2 regions of the Acetobacterium sp. KB-1 genome follow, and region 1 is predicted to be linked to the other one. Evidence: predicted binding sites of a transcription regulator. Region 1 holds the regulator's gene; the other holds the start of a gene.
What was found. Region 1 encodes HrcA, which represses chaperone genes, less so after heat shock. Its sites were predicted from a motif close to TGTTAGCACTCNNNNNNNNNGAGTGCTAACA; they were not measured.
Positions count from the first base shown of each region.

Region 2: groES (co-chaperone GroES) is a predicted target of HrcA. The motif match lies at 3,596-3,626, and genes of this name have one in related genera.

Region 1 covers NZ_CP030040.1:1,668,827-1,679,838, forward strand. The annotation lists gene DOZ58_RS07685 (phosphotransferase) at 1-998, shown strand, start outside; gene DOZ58_RS07690 (MOSC domain-containing protein) at 1,119-1,550, opposite strand; gene DOZ58_RS07695 (Rrf2 family transcriptional regulator) at 1,600-2,034, opposite strand; gene cysK (cysteine synthase A) at 2,031-2,963, opposite strand; gene dnaJ (molecular chaperone DnaJ) at 3,144-4,316, opposite strand; gene dnaK (molecular chaperone DnaK) at 4,726-6,555, opposite strand; gene grpE (nucleotide exchange factor GrpE) at 6,671-7,234, opposite strand; gene hrcA (heat-inducible transcriptional repressor HrcA) at 7,243-8,277, opposite strand; gene hemW (radical SAM family heme chaperone HemW) at 8,427-9,605, opposite strand; gene DOZ58_RS07730 (tyrosine-protein phosphatase) at 9,716-10,813, shown strand; gene DOZ58_RS07735 (glutamate-5-semialdehyde dehydrogenase) at 10,827-11,012, shown strand, end outside.
Region 2 covers NZ_CP030040.1:1,024,438-1,035,449, reverse strand. The annotation lists gene DOZ58_RS04815 (glycoside hydrolase family 3 C-terminal domain-containing protein) at 1-465, shown strand, start outside; gene tsaB (tRNA (adenosine(37)-N6)-threonylcarbamoyltransferase complex dimerization subunit type 1 TsaB) at 586-1,272, shown strand; gene rimI (ribosomal protein S18-alanine N-acetyltransferase) at 1,269-1,712, shown strand; gene DOZ58_RS04800 (TIGR01906 family membrane protein) at 1,705-2,409, shown strand; gene tsaD (tRNA (adenosine(37)-N6)-threonylcarbamoyltransferase complex transferase subunit TsaD) at 2,427-3,437, shown strand; gene groES (co-chaperone GroES) at 3,675-3,959, shown strand; gene groL (chaperonin GroEL) at 3,990-5,621, shown strand; gene DOZ58_RS04780 (hypothetical protein) at 5,717-5,950, opposite strand; gene DOZ58_RS04775 (ABC-F family ATP-binding cassette domain-containing protein) at 6,007-7,935, opposite strand; gene DOZ58_RS04770 (redox-sensing transcriptional repressor Rex) at 8,084-8,713, shown strand; gene DOZ58_RS04765 (helix-turn-helix domain-containing protein) at 8,860-9,240, opposite strand; gene DOZ58_RS04760 (FMN-binding protein) at 9,371-10,108, opposite strand; gene DOZ58_RS04755 (putative manganese-dependent inorganic diphosphatase) at 10,266-11,012, opposite strand, start outside.

The DNA.
Region 1 (11,012 bases):
ATGGCTGGACCCTGGATCTGGGTCGGATGCGCTCGGAAATAGCCACCCTTATTTTTTGGAACTCGGTCTATCCCGGCATCAGTCCTGAAATTTATCTCTTTGACGAACCCAACCGGATCATTGTTATGGAGGATTTAATGGATTTGAGTTTGCTCCGTTTTGAGCTCTGCCGGATGGTTAAACACGGACATTTTACTGCTAAGATTGGCGCATTTTTTGCCCGCAATCTTTTTTTCTCCTCCAATTTACATCTCACCAACTATAAAAAATCTGAAGTTGAACGGTTTTTTATAAATCCGGAATACACAGCCCTGGCCCCCTTTCTTTTTCGGGAAAACATCGGTGTTTCCTGGGAACGGGAGATGATTCCCGGCACGGATGAAAAAAGAGCCTTACTGGTGGATAATCCTCAAATTCAGGCCGAATTCAAACGTTTGGAAAACAAATTCCTAAATGATAAGGAATGTCTGATTCATACCGACCTTCACAGTTCCAACATCATGATCAGCTTTGACGACGTCCGCATCATCGATGGAGAATTTGCCGGTTTTGGTCCGCTGGCCCAGGATTTTGGCCGACTCACTGCCAGCTTAACCCTGAACTATGTTTCCTGGTTTGGTGATGAGTCCCGGACAACCGCTGAAAAAAACGATTTCCAGGCCTACCTGTTGACCACCATCACTGATCTGTATACCACCTTTCAAAATGAATTCCGCCAGCTGGTGGAAGCCCATCGGGAGGAAAGCTACAGCTTAAAAAATCTGGATGTAGATGCTTATCTCATTGATCAGCTGCAAAATGCCTTGTCATACACGGGGGTCAATGTCCTATCCCGACTGGCTAACCGCGGCATCTGCTATGACCTGCTCAGGCTTCCTGAAGCAAACCGTTTAGTCCCCTCACTTCTGGGCCTGGACATTTCCAGAGAGCTGATGCAAAACCAAAAAAAGTATACCCACATAAAAGAATATACCCTGTTACTAAAAAACCTGGCTTAACAACACGAAATACCGCTGATTTTATATATGAAATCAGCGGTATTTTGTGTAAATATATTTTCTATTTTAGGCGGATATACCATGACCATAAATTCACAATGCCATAATCGTGTTCATGTATTATTTTATGACCGTAACAAAGTCACCTTCTTTAATATAGCCACCTTCGATCACGGCCGTAAAAACAACTTCATTGGCCAATATACATTTTCCGTCTTGATCCGCTATTTCACAGCCAAAACATTTTTTGCCAATCTGAGTTATTTCCTGAAGCGTTTCCCCAATCTTAACCTGAGTACCCAGTGGCAATTTAAACAGCTTGATGTCTGCGGTTGTAATATTTTGTTTAAACCGCCTGGTACATAAACCAGCCCCGTCGGCCTCTTTTAATTGTTCAATGCTGCTAAGCCCAAACAAACAGACCTGTCGTCGATCGCGACCGCCGTGACTATCGCCTTCGAGTCCGAACCCCGCAATAAAAAGCGCTGGCTGATCCAGGCGAATCTGCTCACCCTTTTCGATACTTTGATAAATCGCTGTAACCTTTCCCACCGGTGCCACCTACTCCCATCACTTTCTCTTAACATTATTCCCGTTATTTCTAAATAAAATACTCGCAATTGCCTTTTTCATGATAAGACTTTACCAAGTCGGCCAGGGTGATATTATCCACCACATTTTCAATCGCATCTTTGATTTGCCGCCAGACATCAACCGTAACACAGCGATCCGCGCGATCACAGCTACCCGGCTCATCCAAGCAGGCCACCGGGGACAACTCCCCTTCCATCAGTCGTAAAATCATCCCAACGGTATATTCTGCCGGCGGATTGGCCAGTTGGTAACCCCCTTGTGATCCCCGGACACTTCTCACAAAGCCCGCTCTTGAAATCTGGGTGATAATCTGCTCTAAATATTTCTCTGAAATCTCCTGACGCTCAGCAATCCGTTTGATGGGAATGTATTCCCCGGTATTGTTAATCGCCAGGTCCAGCATTAGGCGCAGGGCATATCGTCCTTTTGTTGATATTTTCATAACGCGTATAAACCCGTTGACAGATAGCGTTCGCCCGTATCCGGCAACAGCACCACGATGGTTTTTCCCTTGTTTTCAGGGCGTTTTGCCAGTTCTATGGCGGCATACAAGGCCGCTCCAGAAGAAATTCCGACCAGCAGCCCTTCATTTTGGGCAACGTTTCTCGCTATTTTAAAAGCATTGTCGTTGCTGACCGCAATAATTTCATCATAAACAGCCGTATTTAAAACCCCGGGCACGAAACCAGCCCCAATCCCCTGAATCTTATGAGGTCCCGGACTGCCACCGGAAAGTACCGGCGAAGCCTCTGGTTCAACCGCAACAATTTGAACTCCGGGTTTCTTTTCTTTTAATACTTCTCCGACTCCGGTAATGGTTCCGCCGGTGCCAATGCCAGCCACAAAAATATCAACTTCGCCATCGGTATCATTCCAAATTTCAATGGCCGTGGTTTGACGGTGAATTTCTGGATTGGCGGGATTATCAAACTGCTGGGGAATAAAAGCGTTGGGAATGGTTTCTGCCAATTCAGTGGCTTTAGCAATGGCGCCTTTCATTCCGGTTGCCCCTGGTGTCAGTACCAACTCTGCCCCAAGTGCCGAAAGCAGATTACGACGTTCCACGCTCATGGTTTCCGGCATCGTTAAAATAAGACGATACCCCTTGGCGGCCGCCACAAAAGCCAGCCCAACCCCGGTGTTACCGCTGGTTGGTTCAATAATCACGGTACCTTCTTTAATTAGCCCGGCTTTTTCGCCGGCTTCAATCATCGCAAACCCAATCCGGTCTTTCACTGAAGATAACGGATTAAAATATTCCAGCTTAGCGATCAGCTTAGCTTCCAGCTCCAGGCTTTTTTCATAGTTCGACAATTCCAATAAGGGTGTATTTCCAATTAAATCGGTTAGATTTTTTGCAATTTTAGACATCTTCTTACCTCACATTATCCTTAAAATTATAATTCAATTAATATTTCCGAACACGGCTTGCTTAATTCATATCATTTCGATATGTTTTGGTAGGTTCATTATATGCCTCATGCTTTTCTTTGTCAACTAAAAAATGCCGGATTTCTCCGGCATTTAAAACTTTATACTAACCTAAAACGATCAGGCATCTTTTTTAGGATGACTTTCCTTCGCCTCAGCTTCTACGCGAGACCAGAAACGCTTGCCTTCAGGGTGAGCATCTTCTCCCGCAACCTTGGCATACTCATTTAAGGCATGGCGCTGTTCACGGCTAAGTTTACGTGGCACTTCCACCTTGATGGTAATAAACTGATCGCCCCGACCACGACCATTGACGTTGGGGACCCCTTTTCCTTTTAATCGGAAAACCTTGCCGTTTTGAGTGCCTTCTGGTATTTTAAGCTTGATCTTGCTGTCAATGGTAGGCACTACAATGCTGTCTCCCATAGCCGCCTGGGCATAGGTAATTGGTAGTTCATAGTAAATGTCATCGTCGCTCCGTTTAAACAACGGATCTTCCCGAACACTGATATAAACAAGCAAATCGCCCGTGCTACCATGGTTTGGCCCGGCATTACCCTGACCTCTTAGTGGTAGAATCGAGCCGTCGTATACACCGGCTGGGATCTTGATGCTGATGGTGCGTTCCTTGGATTCAAGGCCAGATCCATGACAGGTCGGACAGGGTTTATCAATGATTTTTCCCTCACCATGGCACTTGTCGCAGGTGTGAACCTGTTGAACCGTTCCAAAAGGTGTTTGCTGCCGTACATAAACCTGACCAGAGCCGCCACATTGATCACATGTTTTTGACGTTGAACCTTTTTCAGCCCCGGTGCCACCACAGGTTCCACATTCTTCGTTACGTTTGATTTTAATCTTCTTTTCAACACCAAAAACAGCCTCATGGAAGGACAGATTGATATTGATCTTCATGTCCGACCCACGGTTGGAACGACGACCGCCCCGACTGCCACTAAATCCGCCGCCGCCGCCAAAGGCACTGAAAATATCGCCAAAGATATCTTCAAAACCGCCAAAGCCACCGCCACTATAACCACCGCCGCCGTAACCGCCGGCACTGGGGTCAACCCCTGCATGACCATATTGATCATAACGAGATTTTTTTTCCTCGTCGCTTAAAATTTCATAGGCTTCATTCGCTTCTTTGAATTTTTCTTCAGCAACACTATCCCCCGGATTCTTATCCGGATGGAACTCCATGGCCTTTTTTCGATAGGCTTTTTTTATCTCATCCGGGCTGGAATCTTTACCGACCCCAAGCACCTCATAGTAATCTCTTTTTTCACTCATAAATACTCTCACCTCTTTTGAATCCTAAACACCAACTAACCAACTACTAATTATACCTTTTTGAAGCAACGTGTCAAAGCCTTTTTTCGTAGAGCGTGGTATTCCCAAAAGTTGGAAACAAACCTTAATATTAGTACCGACCAATTGTTAATCTGTTGTTCGCCGCGGAATCGGACAGGCGATGCCGTGTCCGCTCCGATGCGTACAACATGATGTAACAATTGTCGGTACGGCACACCAAACCCACATGGCTCGTTGCCTCCACGAAACTTTTCAAAACGCTCACCCGCGTTTTGAGCCGTTCGCGGGCAGTCGCCAAATGTGAGCAAGCTCCCACATGGCTCGTTGCCTCCACGAAAAAGAGTGGCAGCCTTGGCTGCCACTGGTTATTGCCGGTTACAGGCAAATCTTACTCTTTTACTTCCTCATATTCAGCATCGACAACATCATCATCATCACCTTGATCAGACGATTCTTGCTCGTCTGGGGCCTGTTGGGCTGCTGCTTCTTCATACATTTTCTGAGCCAGTGGATAGAAGGCTTCATTTAAAGCTTCGGTAGCCTTGGTAATGGCTTCCACATCTTCGCCTTCGCTGGCTGTTTTTAGTTCTGCCATGGCTGCTTCAACCTTGGCCTTATCTTCTTCTGAAATCTTGCCTTCCATTTCTTTTAATGACTGTTCGGTCTGGTAAAGGGTGGAATCAGCAACGTTTTTCGCTTCGATTAAAGCTTTAACGCGTTTATCTTCTTCAGCATGTTGTTCTGCCTCTTTAACGGCTTTATCAATCTCATCATCACTCATATTCGTGGTGGATTTAATCACGACGTTCTGAGACTTCCCGGTTCCCATATCCTTAGCAGATACATTAACAATCCCATTGGCATCAATATCAAAGGTTACCTCGATTTGTGGAATACCACGACGTGCGGATGGAATACCTGTTAATTGGAATCGACCCAAGGTTTTATTATCCTTGGACATTTCGCGTTCACCTTGTAAAACATGGATATCAACAGCGGTCTGATTATCAGCTGCGGTCGAGAAGGTCTGACTTTTCTTGGTTGGGATGGTGGTATTACGGTCGATTAATCGGGTAAATACACCGCCCAGGGTTTCAATCCCCAGTGATAATGGCGTTACATCAAGGAGTAATACATCATGGACTTCACCAGCTAATACACCAGCCTGGATCGCTGCTCCAATCGCAACACATTCATCCGGATTAATTCCTTTATACGCATCTTCACCGGTAATATTTTTAACTGCATCCTGTACTGCCGGTGTTCTTGTGGAACCACCAACCAGGATTACCTTGTCCAACTCATTCTTGGAAAGACCGGCATCCTTCATGGCTTTTTCAACTGGTCCGATGGTACTCTTCACCAGGTCAGAAGTTAATTCATCAAATTTAGCGCGGGTCAGCGATAATTCCAAATGCTGTGGACCTTCTGCCGTTGCCGTAATAAATGGTAAATTAATGTCTGATTTCATAACCGTTGATAATTCGATTTTAGCTTTTTCAGCCGCTTCTTTAAGTCTCTGAAGGGCCATTTTATCATTTTTAAGATCAAGTCCGTGGGTTTTCTTAAACTCTGCTGCCATCCAATCGATGATTTTCTGGTCAAAGTCATCACCACCTAAATGATTATTCCCATTGGTTGATTTAACTTCGAAAACGCCATCGCCAAGTTCCAGAATTGATACATCAAAGGTTCCGCCCCCAAGGTCATAAACCATGATCTTATCATTGGCATCTTTGTCTAAGCCATAGGCTAAAGCGGCTGCAGTTGGTTCATTGATAATTCTTAAAACTTCCAGCCCGGCAATCCGACCAGCATCTTTGGTCGCTTGTCTTTGGGCATCACTGAAGTACGCTGGTACCGTAATAACTGCTTTTGTAACCGTTTCTCCCAGATAAGCTTCAGCATCTGCTTTTAATTTTTGCAGAATCATCGCTGAAATTTCCTGAGGGGTATAACTTTTATCATCAACTGTTACTTTTTTATCGGTGCCCATATCGCGTTTAATTGATGAAATGGTGCGGTCCGGATTCGTAACGGCTTGTCGTTTGGCAACCTGTCCAACTAATCGTTCGCCATCTTTGGCAAAAGCAACAACCGATGGGGTCGTTCTGTTTCCTTCTGCGTTAGGGATAACGACGGCTTCACCGCCTTCTAAAACGGCAACACACGAATTTGTGGTCCCTAAGTCAATCCCGATAATTTTTTCTTTACTCATATCTATTTCCTCCTGTAATTTTGCTTTTTAGTTTATTCTATTAAAATGAAAATTCAGTACTGGTGCTTTCCACCAGCAGATTTTCAACTTTAGACGGTTTATGTCTTAATTAATATTATTTGCTACAAACCTTAACCATCGCTGGTCGGATCACCTTACCCTTGAATTTGTAACCTTTTTGGAAAACATCAATAATATCCTGGTCTTCCTTTTGCTCATCTGTACCGACCGCCACACCGTGGTGGAGATTTGGATCAAAGGGACCTTCACAAACAATTTCTTCCAGACCTTCTTCTTTGAGCACATCCTTAAGTTGTTTAAAAACCATTTCCAATCCGTCAATATAGCCCTTGGCTTCCTCACTGGCATCGATTAGGGCGGCTTGCGCCCGCTCCAGATTGTCCATTACCGGCAACAGCTTGGTAGCAAAGTTTTCTGATGCGAACTGATACATTTCTGTTTTTTCTTTTTGACTTCGCTTTTTGAAGTTCTCAAAATCAGCCTGAAGTCGAACCAAGCGATTCAATACAGCCTCATCCTCCTTTACACTCTCTAATACCTCTTCCGGCGATGCTGTTTCGTCAATGTCATCTGTTAATTCCTCGTCGGTTACCGCGTCAGCTTCTTTTAGCGTTTGTTCATTTTCTTCGATGGTTTGGATTTCCTCTTCTTTTATCATTTAATCACCTATTTCATTAATAAATTTGAGATATGTAAATTTAACTCATTACGTATGTAATTGAGAACCGATGAGACATTGTCATAGTTCATCCGAGTCGGCCCAATCACGCCAAAGGCCCCCATCATCTCGCCATCCAGTTCATAGGTGGAGGTAATGATGCTAAAATCCTTAAGGTTTTCATTGTCATTTTCACTGCCTATTTTAATGCGGATGATCTGGTTGCCGTCTTTCGATGTCATCATTTCCGACAACACCTGTTTTTCCTGAACAATATTGATCAGTTGTTTAATCTTATTCACATCACTGAATTCCGGATAATTGAAAAGGTTCGTTAACCCCGTGGAGTGAACTTCCGAGTCATCCTCCATCAAGACTTTTTTAAGTTGGGGGATAATTTCGTGAATCAGCTTACTCTCGGCTGGTGACAATTCCTGGATCTGATCAATAAGCTCCGAACTCATGTCACTGAGAATGGTGTTTTTCAGAAAGCCATTAATCACATTGGAAAGCTTTAGCGCCAGAATCGCGTCTACCTCCTGAGAAAGGGTTACCTCAATATTTTTGGCCATCCCCTCCTGGGTCACTACTACCATAAGTACCCTGTTTTTAATTAATGAAACAATCTGAACATGCTTACAGTTAAAATTTGTAACCCGAGGTGCCAGAACCACTGCTGTGTAATTGGTTAGCTGAGACAGAACCTGCGCCGTATGGGACATCGTCAGCCCCAGTTCAGTGGTATGATCCAGAAAACCCCGATGAATATCCGTTCGGATCATCTTCTCAAGTTTCTGAATCTCCATGATTTCATCCACATAATAACGATACGCCTGCTGGGTCGGAATCCGTCCCGAAGAGGTATGGGGTTGAACTAAAAAACCTAACTCTTCAAGATCTGCCATTTCATTTCGGATGGTGGCCGGGCTGATACCCAGGTTACATCTTTTTGAAAGGGTCCGGGAGCCAACCGGCTCGGCCGTATTAATATAATCACGGATGATCACTTCAAGTATTTTCTTTTTACGTGCGTTAAGTTCCATGATTCACCTCGTTATTAGCACTCACAATAATCGAGTGCTAACATCTGAGTTAAATATAACATCCTACCCCCTACATTGTCAACTAGTTTCTATAATAGCTTGCTCACCTTTTAAAGTTTTCTTAAGATATTTTTTTGATCTGATTTCATCTATAGAAAAGCCATAAATACCTGGTTTCCAAAATCCTGTCCTTTTGGTGTCAGCTTTAAAAATGACCCATCCCAATTAAGCAAACCATCAGCAATCAGCGGCTTTATGACCTCACCATATCGATCCCAATAACTTTGGCCAAAACGGGCAAAAAAATCACTATCCCGAATGCCGCAAAGCTTACGCAAACCTAAAAACATCCACTCACTCATCATTTCCCGGGGCGTCATCTCAGCTTCTAATGTTGCTGGGGATTCTCCGGCCTTGATGACATCGATATACTGACTTAGTGCATTGGTGTTACCATAGCGCCGACTATTAAAATAACCATGGGCACCCAGACCAAAGCCCAGATAGGGCACCAGTTCCCAATATTTAATGTTGTGGCGGCTTTGATAGCCGGGCTTACAGTAACTGGAAATCTCATAATGGTCATAACCCTGCTCTTTTAGAAACGCATCGACTGCCCAGTGCATTTCCCGCTCTTCATCTTCATCGGGCAAATTTAGCTGCCCCGCTGCGACCCAATTGGCCATCGGGGTACCCGGCTCTAAAATTAAGCTGTAGCACGACAGATGGGTGGGCGCAAAAGACATCAGCGCGATCAGTGTCGCCATCACATCCGATCGTTTCTGACCCGGTAAACCGACCATCACATCGACGCTGATGTTTGAAAAACCGACGTTTTTTAAAATTTCCATCGATTTAATAAAATCCGACTGGCTGTGAATCCGACCGAGGATTTGAAGCAGAAAGTCCTGCCAGGCCTGCAGACCCATACTGATCCGATTGATCCCCGCTTTCTTATAGCGGCTGGCCTTCTCTTCTGTTAAGGTTCCCGGATTAATTTCAATGGTGATTTCCGCCGTATCCTCAATTACAAAGACTTCCTTTATAAGAGACAATGTTTTTTCAATATAACCGGGTGCAATCGACGATGGGGTACCGCCCCCCAAATAGATGGTGTCCACAGCCGGTAAAACACCATTGATTTCCTTGTGACGTCTTATTTCCTTTTCCAGTGCATCAAAATACTCCCCAATCCGCTCCTCGCTCTGGGCGGAAAGAGAAGTAAAATCACAATAGGCACATTTTTTTTTGCAAAAAGGGATATGGCAATAAATACCTAGTGTATTTTTGGGTTGACTACCTAACGCCTTAGTTTTTGTGGTATTCATTCATTCTCCTCGCATTTTAAAGACTTTTTTTCTTTGATTTATGCTATAATTATAACATAGTCATTACCTATAATTAGAAACTAAACGAAGTCACAGAAAGGAAATCATCAATGAAAAAAGTAACCACCATTGCCATCATTGCCGGCGCAGCTGCAATCGTTCCAGCCTATTTTCTGGTACGAAAACTGCTTGACAAAAAGAAGTCGTCAAAAACCATCACTACCGCTCAGCCTGCCTCTAAAGCGATCAAGGCCGCAGGTTCTAAAGCGGCAAACCAGCAAACCGCGGCACGCATCGATCCAGAGCAACTTAAAACAATTCTCCCGGCAGAGGTTCATCCTGCCCCAAAAGCCGATCAGGAAAAAAACGCCTATCCGGGTCTGATTGCGCCAAACGGACGAATCCTATATAACTTCAAAGATGAAAATAACCTCATCTTCTGTGACGAAACCCAGCTCGGCAAACGTCTGATCCAACTCGAAAACTCGATTAATATTCGGGATATCGGCGGCTATACCGGAATGGACGGCCGAAAGATAAAATGGCGAAAGGTTATCCGCAGTGAAGAACTGGCCCATCTGTCCGATAAAGATGTGTCTTATTTTGCCGCGCTGCGACTCAAACATGTCTTTGATTTTAGAAACAAATCCAAAGCCGAACGACAGGTTGACCGCCTGCCCAAAACAGCCGAGTATCACCTGTTGCCAATTTTCTCCGGCGATGATATGGGACTGGATCACAAAGATTTTACCCAGCCGGGCATGGTGGATGCCTTTATGCGTCGTATCTATAAGCTCCAGACCGAAGATCGGGCCCAACGCTTCGCCGAGGTGCTTAAGTATTTAACTGAACCTTCTGAATCCCCCATTCTTTACCATTGCACCAACGGCAAGGACCGCACCGGTTTTATGACTTATCTGATTTTAAGCATTTTAGGCGTAAAAGAGGATGTGATCCTTTCTGATTACACCCTTACCAACCTGACCTTCGACGAAAGCTATAACCTCCTGGGCAATATCATGTCCGAGGAATTAGGCATCGAGAATTATCACCTCTGGGAATTTTACGGTGTCAAGCCGGATTGGCTAAAGACTTCGATGGATTATGTCAACACTCATTTTGGAAATGTTGAAACCTATTTAATGGAAAAAACCGATTTACGGGAGAAAGATTTTAAAAAGATCCGTGATAATTTATTAGCGAAATAAGGAGGAAACGCCAATGCAAATGGAACAATTGGGCAAAATTGCCCGGGAAGCCGGCATTTTACTGGCCGCTACCGATACCAAAACACGAAACGCTGGTTTACTTGCCATTGCCAAAGCACTAGAAGAAAATACCTACGCCATTGTCGCCGCCAACCTGGCGGATATGAAACGCTCTCAAGAGGAAAAGCTGGGCGCCCCA
Region 2 (11,012 bases), 640 kb from region 1:
GACCATAATAGAGAAGACGATTTTTTTATGACCATGTTAGCCAACACCCCGTTGCGTAAGTTAGTCGAGTTTTCTAATGGGATATTTACTGAGGAGTGTATTGATAAGATTATTGAACTGGTCAATTCAGATGAGTCCTTGGTGGGGATTACCTTTGAAAAATTGGTTAATTGCACTGAAAAGAAAAAGGGCTTTTTCAAAAGTCTGTTTGGCGGCCATGATGAAGAGTACCTCGGCATCCACTCTAAAGTACGGGAGCTGGTCGACGATGACGATGTCATGAAGATTTTAAGAAATTATTTTGGCGATGAAACTTTTGAAAGTGACTATCTGCAGATGGCCATCAAAATGGGGATCTGTTTTGATAAGGCTCAGAAATTACTTCCCGACGAGTTTTTCTCCGACGAAAAACTAAAACAAATTGATAAAGAGTTGACTGCACTCGCAAAGCTTAAAAAGAAATAAAGAAATTTAATGAGAAAGCGTACCGATCACTAATAAGTGATGATCGGTACCTTCTCTTTGTAAAATAGAAGAATTTTCAAAAGTTTAATGATAATATAATTTGAGAAGGAAAGATAAAAAATGAATACACTCACCATTGATACATCGACCATTGTGGCATCGGTTGCCATATTAAATGAAGAAAAATTAGTTGGCGAAATGATTATTAATCATCAAAAAAAACACTCGGAGAAACTGATGATTGCTATTGATCATTTGCTCAGTGATGGGGGGCTTTCCATAGCGGATATTGATGTTTTTGGCATTGTTTCCGGTCCGGGTTCTTTTACCGGGCTGCGTATTGGCATGGCTACTGTTAAGGGATTTGCCCAGGCCCTCAATAAACCGGTGGTCGGGGTGTCCACCCTGGAAGCCCTGGCGATGAATATTCCCTTTGCCAAGGGTCTGATTTGTCCGCTCCTGGATGCCCAGAGAAACCAGACCTATACCGGGGTTTTCCATTTTGAGGACGACCAGCTGGTTCGGGATATGGCCGATGCAGTGATGGAAATTGATGATCTCATTGCTTTTTTAAAAGCGAGAAATGAGACCATCTATTTTTTGGGTGATGGCTTACCGCGGTTTTCACAAATCCTGCAAGAAGCCCTTCCAACCGCCCGGCTGGTACCTAATTATCTCAACATGAATCGGGCGTCATCAGCGGGTGCCCTGGTCTTGGAGCGAGCATTAAAAGGCGAAACCAGCCATTATCTGGAAGTGGAACCCTCTTACATCCGGCCTTCCTACGCCGAAGAGCATAAAAAATGATGGTCCGCTATCGTTTAATGAGGTCCCAGGATGTCCCTGGGGTTTTTAAGGTGGATCAGGCTTGTTTTTTACATAATTGGACCCAGGATTCCTATCATGCCGAAATAAAAAACTGTCTCTCAAATTATATTGTGGCCGAAGCGGACGGCGAAATTATAGGGTTTGGCGGTTTTTGGCAGGTAATTGACGAAGCGCACATAACTAATATTGCGGTGCTAGAAGCTTATCGACAGATCGGGGTTGGGCAAAGCATTATGAATGCGATGCTTGCTCTGGCACAAGAGAAAGGCTGTGTGGGAATGACCCTGGAAGTAAGAGGGGATAATCAGCCGGCCCTTAATTTTTATTTAAAAAATAAGTTTACCCGGGAGGGTCGACGTAAAGATTACTATGGCCTGGGAATGGACGCAATCATCATGTGGAGGTATGGACTTGAATAAAAGCATTAAAATATTTTCGGTGTTGCTGGGAATTTTGTTTCCAGTAATAATTTTTATCAGCGGCATTGAAGTGGCAGTCTTTGACAAAGCGTTTTATATGGACCAGATGGAAAAGAATCAGGTCACTAAAAACACTGGTGTTTATCCCCCGGATATGGAGTTGGTGGTCACTGAAATGATCAGCTACTTAAAGGGAAACCGGCAGGATTTTGACATCAAAGCCCGTTTGGCTCCGGAAAATGCCAAAAACGTAGTGGATTATGTGTCTGTTTTCAACGAGAAAGAAATCACCCATATGGATGATGTCAGAGATCTGCTGTTATTCTTTCTTGGCCTTCGAAACGCGGCGATGAGTCTGGCACTGATAGCCTTTGTGATTCTTTTAAAATACAACAAGAAGGCCATACTCAAGGCTTTATTTTATGGATCGATTATTTTTATGGTGATCTTTCTGATTATTGGCGCATGCTTTATTTTTAATTTTAGCGACACGTTCATTCTTTTCCATCAGTTGTTTTTTTCGAACGACTTATGGATTATGGATCCATCAACTGACCGACTCATCTGGATTGTACCCGAGCCTTTTTTCTTTACCATGATCGGTCGAATGGTCGCCTACATCCTGGTACCTCTGGGGCTGACGACCCTCACAACGGGGCTGGTGTTATTTAAACAAACACGAACAAATAAATTGTAAATTTAATCGAGGTAAACATGAAAATTCTTAGCATTGAGACATCCTGTGACGAAACATCTGTGGCCATTGTAGAAGATGGTCGAAAAATACTGACCAATCGGATTTATTCCCAAATTGATATTCATCAAAAATATGGGGGCGTAGTGCCGGAGATTGCTTCCCGCAATCACGTGACCAAACTGCCTTATATCATCGATGAAGCCCTGGAAGAAAGCCGGCTGACCCTGGCTGAGATGGATGCCATTGCCGTGACCAACGGTCCGGGTTTGGTGGGGGCACTGCTAATTGGTCTCTCAACGGCAAAAGCGATGGCTTACAGTCTGGGAAAACCGCTGATTGGCGTACACCATATCGAAGGTCACATTGCGGCTAATTTTCTGCAGTATCCAGAGCTTACACCGCCCTTTCTGACATTGGTAGTATCTGGTGGCCACAGTCATCTGGTATTAGTGGAAGATTACCAGACCTTTAAGGTTTTGGGACGAACCATTGATGATGCCGCCGGGGAAGCCTTTGATAAAATTTCCCGAGTTTTGGGGCTGGGATATCCTGGTGGTCCGGCCATTGATGCGGCGGCAAAAAATGGCAACCCCGACGCGATCCCTTTTCCGCGGGTGATGCTCGATAAAACCCAGTATGATTTTAGCTTTAGTGGCTTAAAATCAGCGGTGCTTAATTATCTCAATGGCAAAAAAATGAAAACCGAAGCGATCAATCCCAATGATGTGGCGGCTTCTTTCCAGATGGCTGTTATCGAGGTGTTAGTGAGCAAAACCATCGCCTGCGCCAAAAGCATTGGCATGAAGACCATCTGTATGGCCGGAGGGGTATCCTGCAATTCGCTATTGCGTGAAATGATGGGGCAGGCAGCAGCAGCAGCAGGCATGACCCTGTTCTATCCTGATCCCATTCTCTGCACCGATAATGCCGCCATGATCGGTTCGATGGCTTATTATAATTATATCAATGGGGAAGAAAGTGACCTGAGTCTTAATGGCATTCCAGGTTTAAAAATTGGTACCCGGTAATGAAACGAGTCAGGGAAGAATGCTTAAGTTAAAAGGGTAAACGCATTTATATAAAGAGAACTGTATCCTCTTTAAAAATTAAAACAATCTTAAAAAAAATTAAGATCAACAAAAAGGGAAAAAACACTTGCAATCAATCTGCAAATCATTTAAAATACTATTAGCACTCAGGATGAATGAGTGCTAATAAAAGAAAAAAAGGTACAAGGTACCCAATATAATCAAATGGAGGAAAAAATGAGTTTAAGACCTTTAGGTGACAAAGTAGTTATTAAAGTTAAAGCTGAAGAAGTAAAAACTTTAGGTGGAATTGTTTTACCAGGATCTGCCCAGGAAAAACCACAGCAGGGTAAGGTAGTTGCAGTTGGAACTGGAGAAATTATTGATGGCAAAAAAGTGCCATTGGATGTTAAGGTAGATGATGAAGTTATCTATTCCAAATACTCCGGTAATGAAGTGAAAATTGGCGATGAAGAGTTTTTAATCATCCGTCAAGCTGATATTTTAGCAATCGTAGAATAATAAAATTTAGAAAAACAGGAGGAAAATAATATGGCTAAAGAAATAAAGTTTCGTGAAGATGCCAGAGAATCACTGATCGCTGGTGTAGACAAATTAGCAAACACCGTTAAGGTAACATTAGGACCAAAAGGAAGAAATGTTATTTTAGCAAAATCATATGGTTCACCAACCATCACCAATGATGGGGTAACCATTGCCAAAGAAATTGAACTGGAAGATGCCTTTGAAAACATGGGTGCTCAGCTGGTTAAAGAAGTCGCTACCAAAACGAATGACGTTGCTGGTGATGGAACAACCACAGCCACCTTATTGGCTCAGGCAATTGTTCGAGAAGGTAACCGTAATGTTGTTGCCGGTGCAAATCCAATGGTCCTCAAAAAAGGAATTGAAAAAGCAGTTGTGGCTGTTGTTGAAGAATTAAAAGCAAACAGCAAAAAAATCGAAAGCAAAGAAGCAATCGCTCAGGTTGCATCCATTTCGGCAGCTGATGCTGAAATTGGTAAACTGATTTCCGAAGCCATGGATAAAGTTGGTGATGACGGTGTTATCACAGTTGAAGAAGGCAAAGGCATGGGTACTGAACTGGAATTTACCGAAGGGATGCAATTTGACCGTGGTTACTTATCAGCCTACATGGCAACGGATACCGAAAAAATGGTTGCCATCCTTGATAATCCATATATCTTAATCACAGACAAAAAAATTACAAATATTCAAGAAATTTTACCGATTCTGGAACAAATCGTTCAATCTGGCAGCAAACTGTTAATCATTGCGGAAGATGTCGAAGGCGAAGCATTAGCAACATTGGTTGTTAATAAATTACGAGGAACCTTTAACTGTGTCGCTGTAAAAGCACCCGGCTTTGGCGACCGACGTAAAGCAATGTTGGCTGATATTGCGGCATTAACGGGTGGCGAAGTTATTTCGGATGAACTAGGTCTGGAACTCAAAACTACCACCATCGAACAATTAGGTCGTGCCCGTCAGGTTAAAGTTGATAAAGAAGATACTATTATTGTTGAAGGTAGCGGAAACAAAGACGCGGTGGCCGAACGAATTCGTCAGATCAAAGCGCAGATTCCAGAAACTTCTTCAGAATATGATAAAGAGAAATTACAGGAACGTTTGGCTAAATTATCTGGTGGCGTAGCGGTTATTCAGGTTGGTGCAGCCACCGAAACTGAACTTAAAGAAATCAAATATCGAATTGAAGACGCCTTGAATGCGACTCGAGCAGCGGTTGAAGAAGGCGTTGTATCCGGTGGTGGTACTGCTTATATCAATGCGATTCCAAAAGTTGATGCTTTAATTGAAACCCTCGAAGGCGACGAAAAAACTGGCGCTTACATTATCCGTCGGGCCATCGAAGAACCAATGCGTCAAATTGCTGATAATGCTGGTCTTGAAGGCTCTGTTATTGTTTCGCAAATGGCTGGTAAAAAAGTTGGCGTTGGTTATGACGCTGCTAAAGGTGAGTTTGTTGATATGTTCCAGGCTGGAATCATTGACCCAACCAAGGTAACCCGTTCTGCGATTCAAAACGCAGCCAGTGTTTCGGCAATGTTCTTAACGACTGAAGTAGCAGTTGCCGATCTTCCTAGCGAAGATGCCGGTATGGGCGGAATGCCAGGCGGTATGGGCGGAATGCCAATGATGTAAGCCTTAAGGCTACATCATTACGATTAATCGATTTAAATAAAATAAAAGGCAGTCTCATTCGAGGCTGCCTTTTATTTTTAAGGATTTAGAAACGTTTAGTCAACATCGTAGGGGATACCAGCAAAAAGTACTTCCATTTCTGGTTGTTCCAATTCAGCCAGTTTGACAATCAGACCGTTAAGCAGGGTGATCATTGCCTGGGCATCCGGGGATTCGTCATCAGTTGGTTTAGCGGCGTACAGGGCAATCAGCATAGTATTTCTGGTGGTGCCTTTCACATCTTTAAACAGGGTATTTAAGACTCTTTTTTCATTCGTTGTTAGTTTCATTGTTTCCTCCAAAATTTTTTAAAGTATTTTACAAAATCACAGTTGTGCATTAAAGTTTACTCGTTTTCCAGAGCCATCAGGGCGATCTCCCAGGAATCAGTCAGTTCAGACAGCTGTTGCTTGTGCGCTTCATAGGTGAGATTGATTTCTGCTGCCAGGGTGAGATTATCGTAGAAATCCGGGGCACACATCGCGGCTTCAATGGACTCGATTTTTTGTTCCGTTGTTAGAATGTCTTCTTCGATTTCTTTAACTTTTTTCTTTAAGAGCCGCATTCTGGCTTCTTCTTCTTTTTGTTTCTTGCGATCCGTTTTCTGTTGTGTTTTAGTTGGGACGGTTTTGTTTTCAGCCGCAATAACCGCTTCCCGTTCGGAAGCATCGGTCTTATGTTTTACATAGTCGTCATAGTTGCCCAGATGGATTTCCATACCATCGGCAGAAAATTGGTAGATCTGTGTTGAGATCCGGTTAAGAAAATATCGATCATGCGAGATAAATAGTAGCGTTCCTTCATATTGGCTCAAGGCACTTTCAAGAATTTCCTTGGTATCCATGTCGATATGATTGGTGGGCTCATCCATCAGCAGGAAGTTCGATTGGGAGATCATCAGACGGGCCAGTAGCAATCGTGCCTTTTCACCGCCGGATAGGGTGTTGATTGGTTTGAAGACCTCGTCACCCACAAATAAAAAGGCTGCCAGGATATTTCGCAGTTCGCCTTCAGTCAATTTTGAATCAACATCCCACAGCGCTTCTAAAAGATTTTCGTTGTAGAATTTCTTTAGATCCTGATGCTCCTGATCGAAATAGCCGATATGAACTTTTTGACCCCGGCGAATTTCACCAGCATCAGCGGCCAGTTTTTCTTGCAAGATGCGAAAGAGGGTCGTTTTACCAGCGCCATTGGGTCCGATAATACCGATTTTGTCGCCGCGATGAATTTCGAAATTCATATTTTGAAAAAGCAGACGATTATCAAAGGATTTTTTGAGCCCGGTTACCGCTAAAACATCATTGCCACTTTTAACCCGGGGAATAAAGCTAAAATGGCTGTTATGAGTAGTTTCGACTTTATCGAGTAGCTCAATTTTGTTTAAGGCCTTTTCCCAGCTGGAAGCCCGTTTAGAGCTTTTAATGGAGTTATAGGCCCGAAACCGATCAATGACTTCCTGCTGGTGTTTGATTTCTTTCATTTGTTGCTGATATTGGTGGTTTTGTTCCATCAGATCCTGACGTTTTTTAACGGCGTATTGGGTATAATTGCCATGATATTCCTTAACATTTTTCTGCGTCACTTCGATAATGGAGGTACATACCTTGTCAATGAAATAGCGGTCATGGGACACGATGATAAAGGTTCCGGGGTAATTCTTCAGGTATTGTTCCAGCCATTGCAGCGCATCGATGTCTAAGTAGTTGGTCGGTTCGTCGAGTAAGAGCAGTTGCGGTTCCTGAAGCAGAATCTGACCCAGAGTAGCCCGCGTTTTTTCACCGCCGCTGAGCATTGAGAAGGCTTTGTTCTGGTCTTCTGCCTTAAAGCCCAGGCCATTGATAACCCCGCGGATGCGACTGGGGTATTCGTAGCCATGATTTTTGGCAAAGCTTTCCTGAAGCTCCCCAAACTCCAGCATCAGTTTTTCCTGATCCTCACCAGAAGCGCGCGTAATGGCATCACCGATCTGTTTGATTCGCTTTTCCATCTTGATCAGCGGTTTAAAAACATCGGTAAGCATCTCAAGCAGCGTGGTATTTTCGGCGACATTGGATTCCTGGGATAAGTAGCTGATCGATAGTCCGTTTTTTATACTGATTCGCCCGGTGTCGGGAATCAATTCTCCGGTAATCAGTTTTAAGAGGGTTGATTTCCCGGTGCCATTTCGGCCGACCAGACCGATTTGCTTTTTTTCGTTAATGGAAAGATTGAGTTTATTAAAAATTTCATGGATGCCATAACTAAAATGCAAATTTTCTATATTGATTAACATTATTTCACCTGTTTTCGTTTTAGTTCAGTTATTTTAGGTTCACTTTTACTATTCTATCAAAAAAATCCACAAATTAAAATGAATAATTTGACGTAATTGATACATATTGATATAATTAATCATTATCCGAAAGAAAGGAGAAGTTATCATGCATCGCTTCTCAAAAAAAGTTTCTATGACCGTTGTTAAACGGTTGCCAAAGTATTACCAATATTTAAGTGATTTACAGCTCAATGATATCGAAAAAATATCATCCCGAGAACTAGCAAGTTTAATGGGACTGACAGCTTCTCAAATCAGGCAGGATTTAAATTCCTTCGGAGGTTATGGTCAGCAAGGTTATGGCTATAACGTGGGAGAATTAAAGGAAGCGATCAAGGAGATTCTTGGTCTTGATAGTGAATATAACTGCATTATTATCGGTGCTGGAAATATGGGTCATGCCATAGCCAATTATGAACGCTTCAGGCGGGAAGGTGTCATCCTAAAGGGCGTCTTTGATGTTGATCCACTCATGGTTGGGACTGTCGTTGGTAGTGTGGTTGTAAAACATATGGAAGAACTGGGTGCTTTTGTTAAGTCCAATGAAATCGATATTGCTATTTTGTGCGTACCCCGGGAGGTGGGCCAGAAGGTGGCGGCTCAGGTAACCGAATTAGGGGTGAAAGGGATTCTTAATTTTAGTCCATTGGATTTGGATGTCCCCAGTGATGTTGTTGTCGAAAATGTAAATATTACAGATAGTTTGTTTACCTTAACCTATCTGCTGGGCGAGTAACGACGAGCTAAGAATAGTAAGAGTTTGATTGACAATCAGACTCTTTATATTTTTGCGTGAAATAAAAAAAACTAAAAAAGAAACACGGATTCCGTGTTTCTTTTATTTATAACAAGCTATGTAAACATAATTTTCATCGTTTTTAATTACTTCCCGCTGGAACTCTTAAAATTAATAAAATCAAGAACTTCCTGCTTGTAGCTTTCAGGGAAAGAGAAGTAAGAAGAAAAAGAATCAACTTCTTCGTTGGAAAACACGTAAGATTTTAAAAATTCTTCACAGGTCATCGGTTTGGGATTGCTTGGTAAAAGTTTTGGCTGGTCGGTTCTGCATAATAAATAGTCAACAGAAACTTCAAAAAAATCAGCGATCTTAATCAGTAATTGGTTTTCCGGTAAATTCTTATCTTTTTCATATTTAGAGATAGAGCTTTTGTTAAGATAGAAAAGATTGGCAAAATTTTCCTGAGTAAGTCGTTTAGAAATTCGCAACGCCTTTAATCGAGTACCAAAAGTATTATTTTCCATTATTTTCACCTTCTTTCAGCTTAGAATTGTTGGCATAAATGCACTGGCCATTGCTTTATTATAACACAGCTTTAACATTTGTCAAGAATTTCAGTTGAATTTAAGTAATAAAATTTAAATTGGTAAGGCATCAAAAGGGCGATCTCGCTTCTCTTAGTAGTCGCAGACACTCCTCGTATTTGGCTTTCTCATGGATTGCATCATTGGCAGGAAATGCTGATTCCAGGGATTGATTATTGACTGCTGTTTGAGTTATTGTGTCAAATAAAGCATTAAAATCTGCGTTTTCCGGAGAATCAGTTGATTTGCGTTTTGATTTTCCGTCTTCGGTTATAATTTCATCGTAATTAAGAGCAGTCAAAGTTGAACCATTAAAAGTGGCTTCAAGGACCCCTTGATAGCCATCATGATCGGGTGGGGTGATGATCGTGTAGGTATCAAGGGTATCAATTTTTATTGGTTCTTGATCACCTTTTTTAGCTTGAGCAAAAATTTTCTTTGCTAATTTTACATAGCGTTCAGATGTTTGGGTCGCCCCAGAGATAGCATCTATTTCATCAGGGTTTTGAGAAGAGATCAGTTCGTTATAAAGCCGGAGGTAAAGGCTACTTAAATTCGTTACAACTAAATTTGGCCAGGTTTTATCGGGGCCATCCACAGCCAAGCGATCAGTTTTACTTCGATCAATTTCTTGAAAATTCACCTTGGTAATGAGGCCGTTCTTGATGAAAATATTTAATTGTTGAGCGTAACCTCTACCATCATAGTAGCTTGTCGTGGCTGTATACTGGCCGTCGATCAGGGTTTCTAAATTTTTAGTAGGCATAATTGCACCGGTTGTGGGATCGTTAATCAGTTCTTTTTCCACACATCCGGTTAATAAAAGCGGTATCAAGGCAGCAGCCAGGATAAAATTGCCAAGGCGAAAAGCGCTACCAGTTTTAAATTTATTGTTTTGCATCATCATCACCAATTTTCATAGTATCTGTAGTCAGTGCCTATCCAGTGTTTGTTCAGTACTGGCACTAATAAGCTGAGGCGTTCATCAATGGCGGAACGATCTGTTTTTTTCTCGAAAAAACGCCATTCATGTATTTACTGAATTCCCCGGGTTGGAAACCGAACGCCAGCTGAGCAAGATTTTTAGCGTCCCCGGCGATGATCAACTCGGTTCCTCCTAAGATAATGTCGGTGACCATTAAAAGGGTCAGATCCAGGTGTTCTTCCTCACACAATTTATTCATTTCCAGTAGAACCCCATCCAATTTATTAAATATTCCCCGGAAATCCCCAGTGTTAATTTGAGATACCCCAATTTTATAGGACCCCATGGTAAAGAGTTTCCGGTCAGTGGATAGGATTTCAAAAGGGTGCATTTCTTTTAAATTACTACCGGCCACGAGCATTTTTTCACCGTAGCTTTTAACGTCAATCGCAAGCATTTTACCCAATTTCCTGGCGATTGTCCGATCCTCTTTGGTGCAGGTGGGTGAATTAAACAGTAGCGTATCAGAGATAATGGCGCTGAGCATCAGACCCGCCATCACACGAGGGATCGGGATTTTATTTTCATGGTACATTTTTGCAACGATGGTTGCTGTACAGCCAACCGGTTCAATGCGAAGATAGAGAGGTGTGGCGGTTTGTATTTCGGCCACGCGATGGTGGTCGATGACTTCAATGATCTCAGCTTCCTCGACACCAATAATGGATTGATTCCGCTCATTGTGGTCTACCAGAATAACCTTCTTGCGGCTAAAGTCAATCAGGTT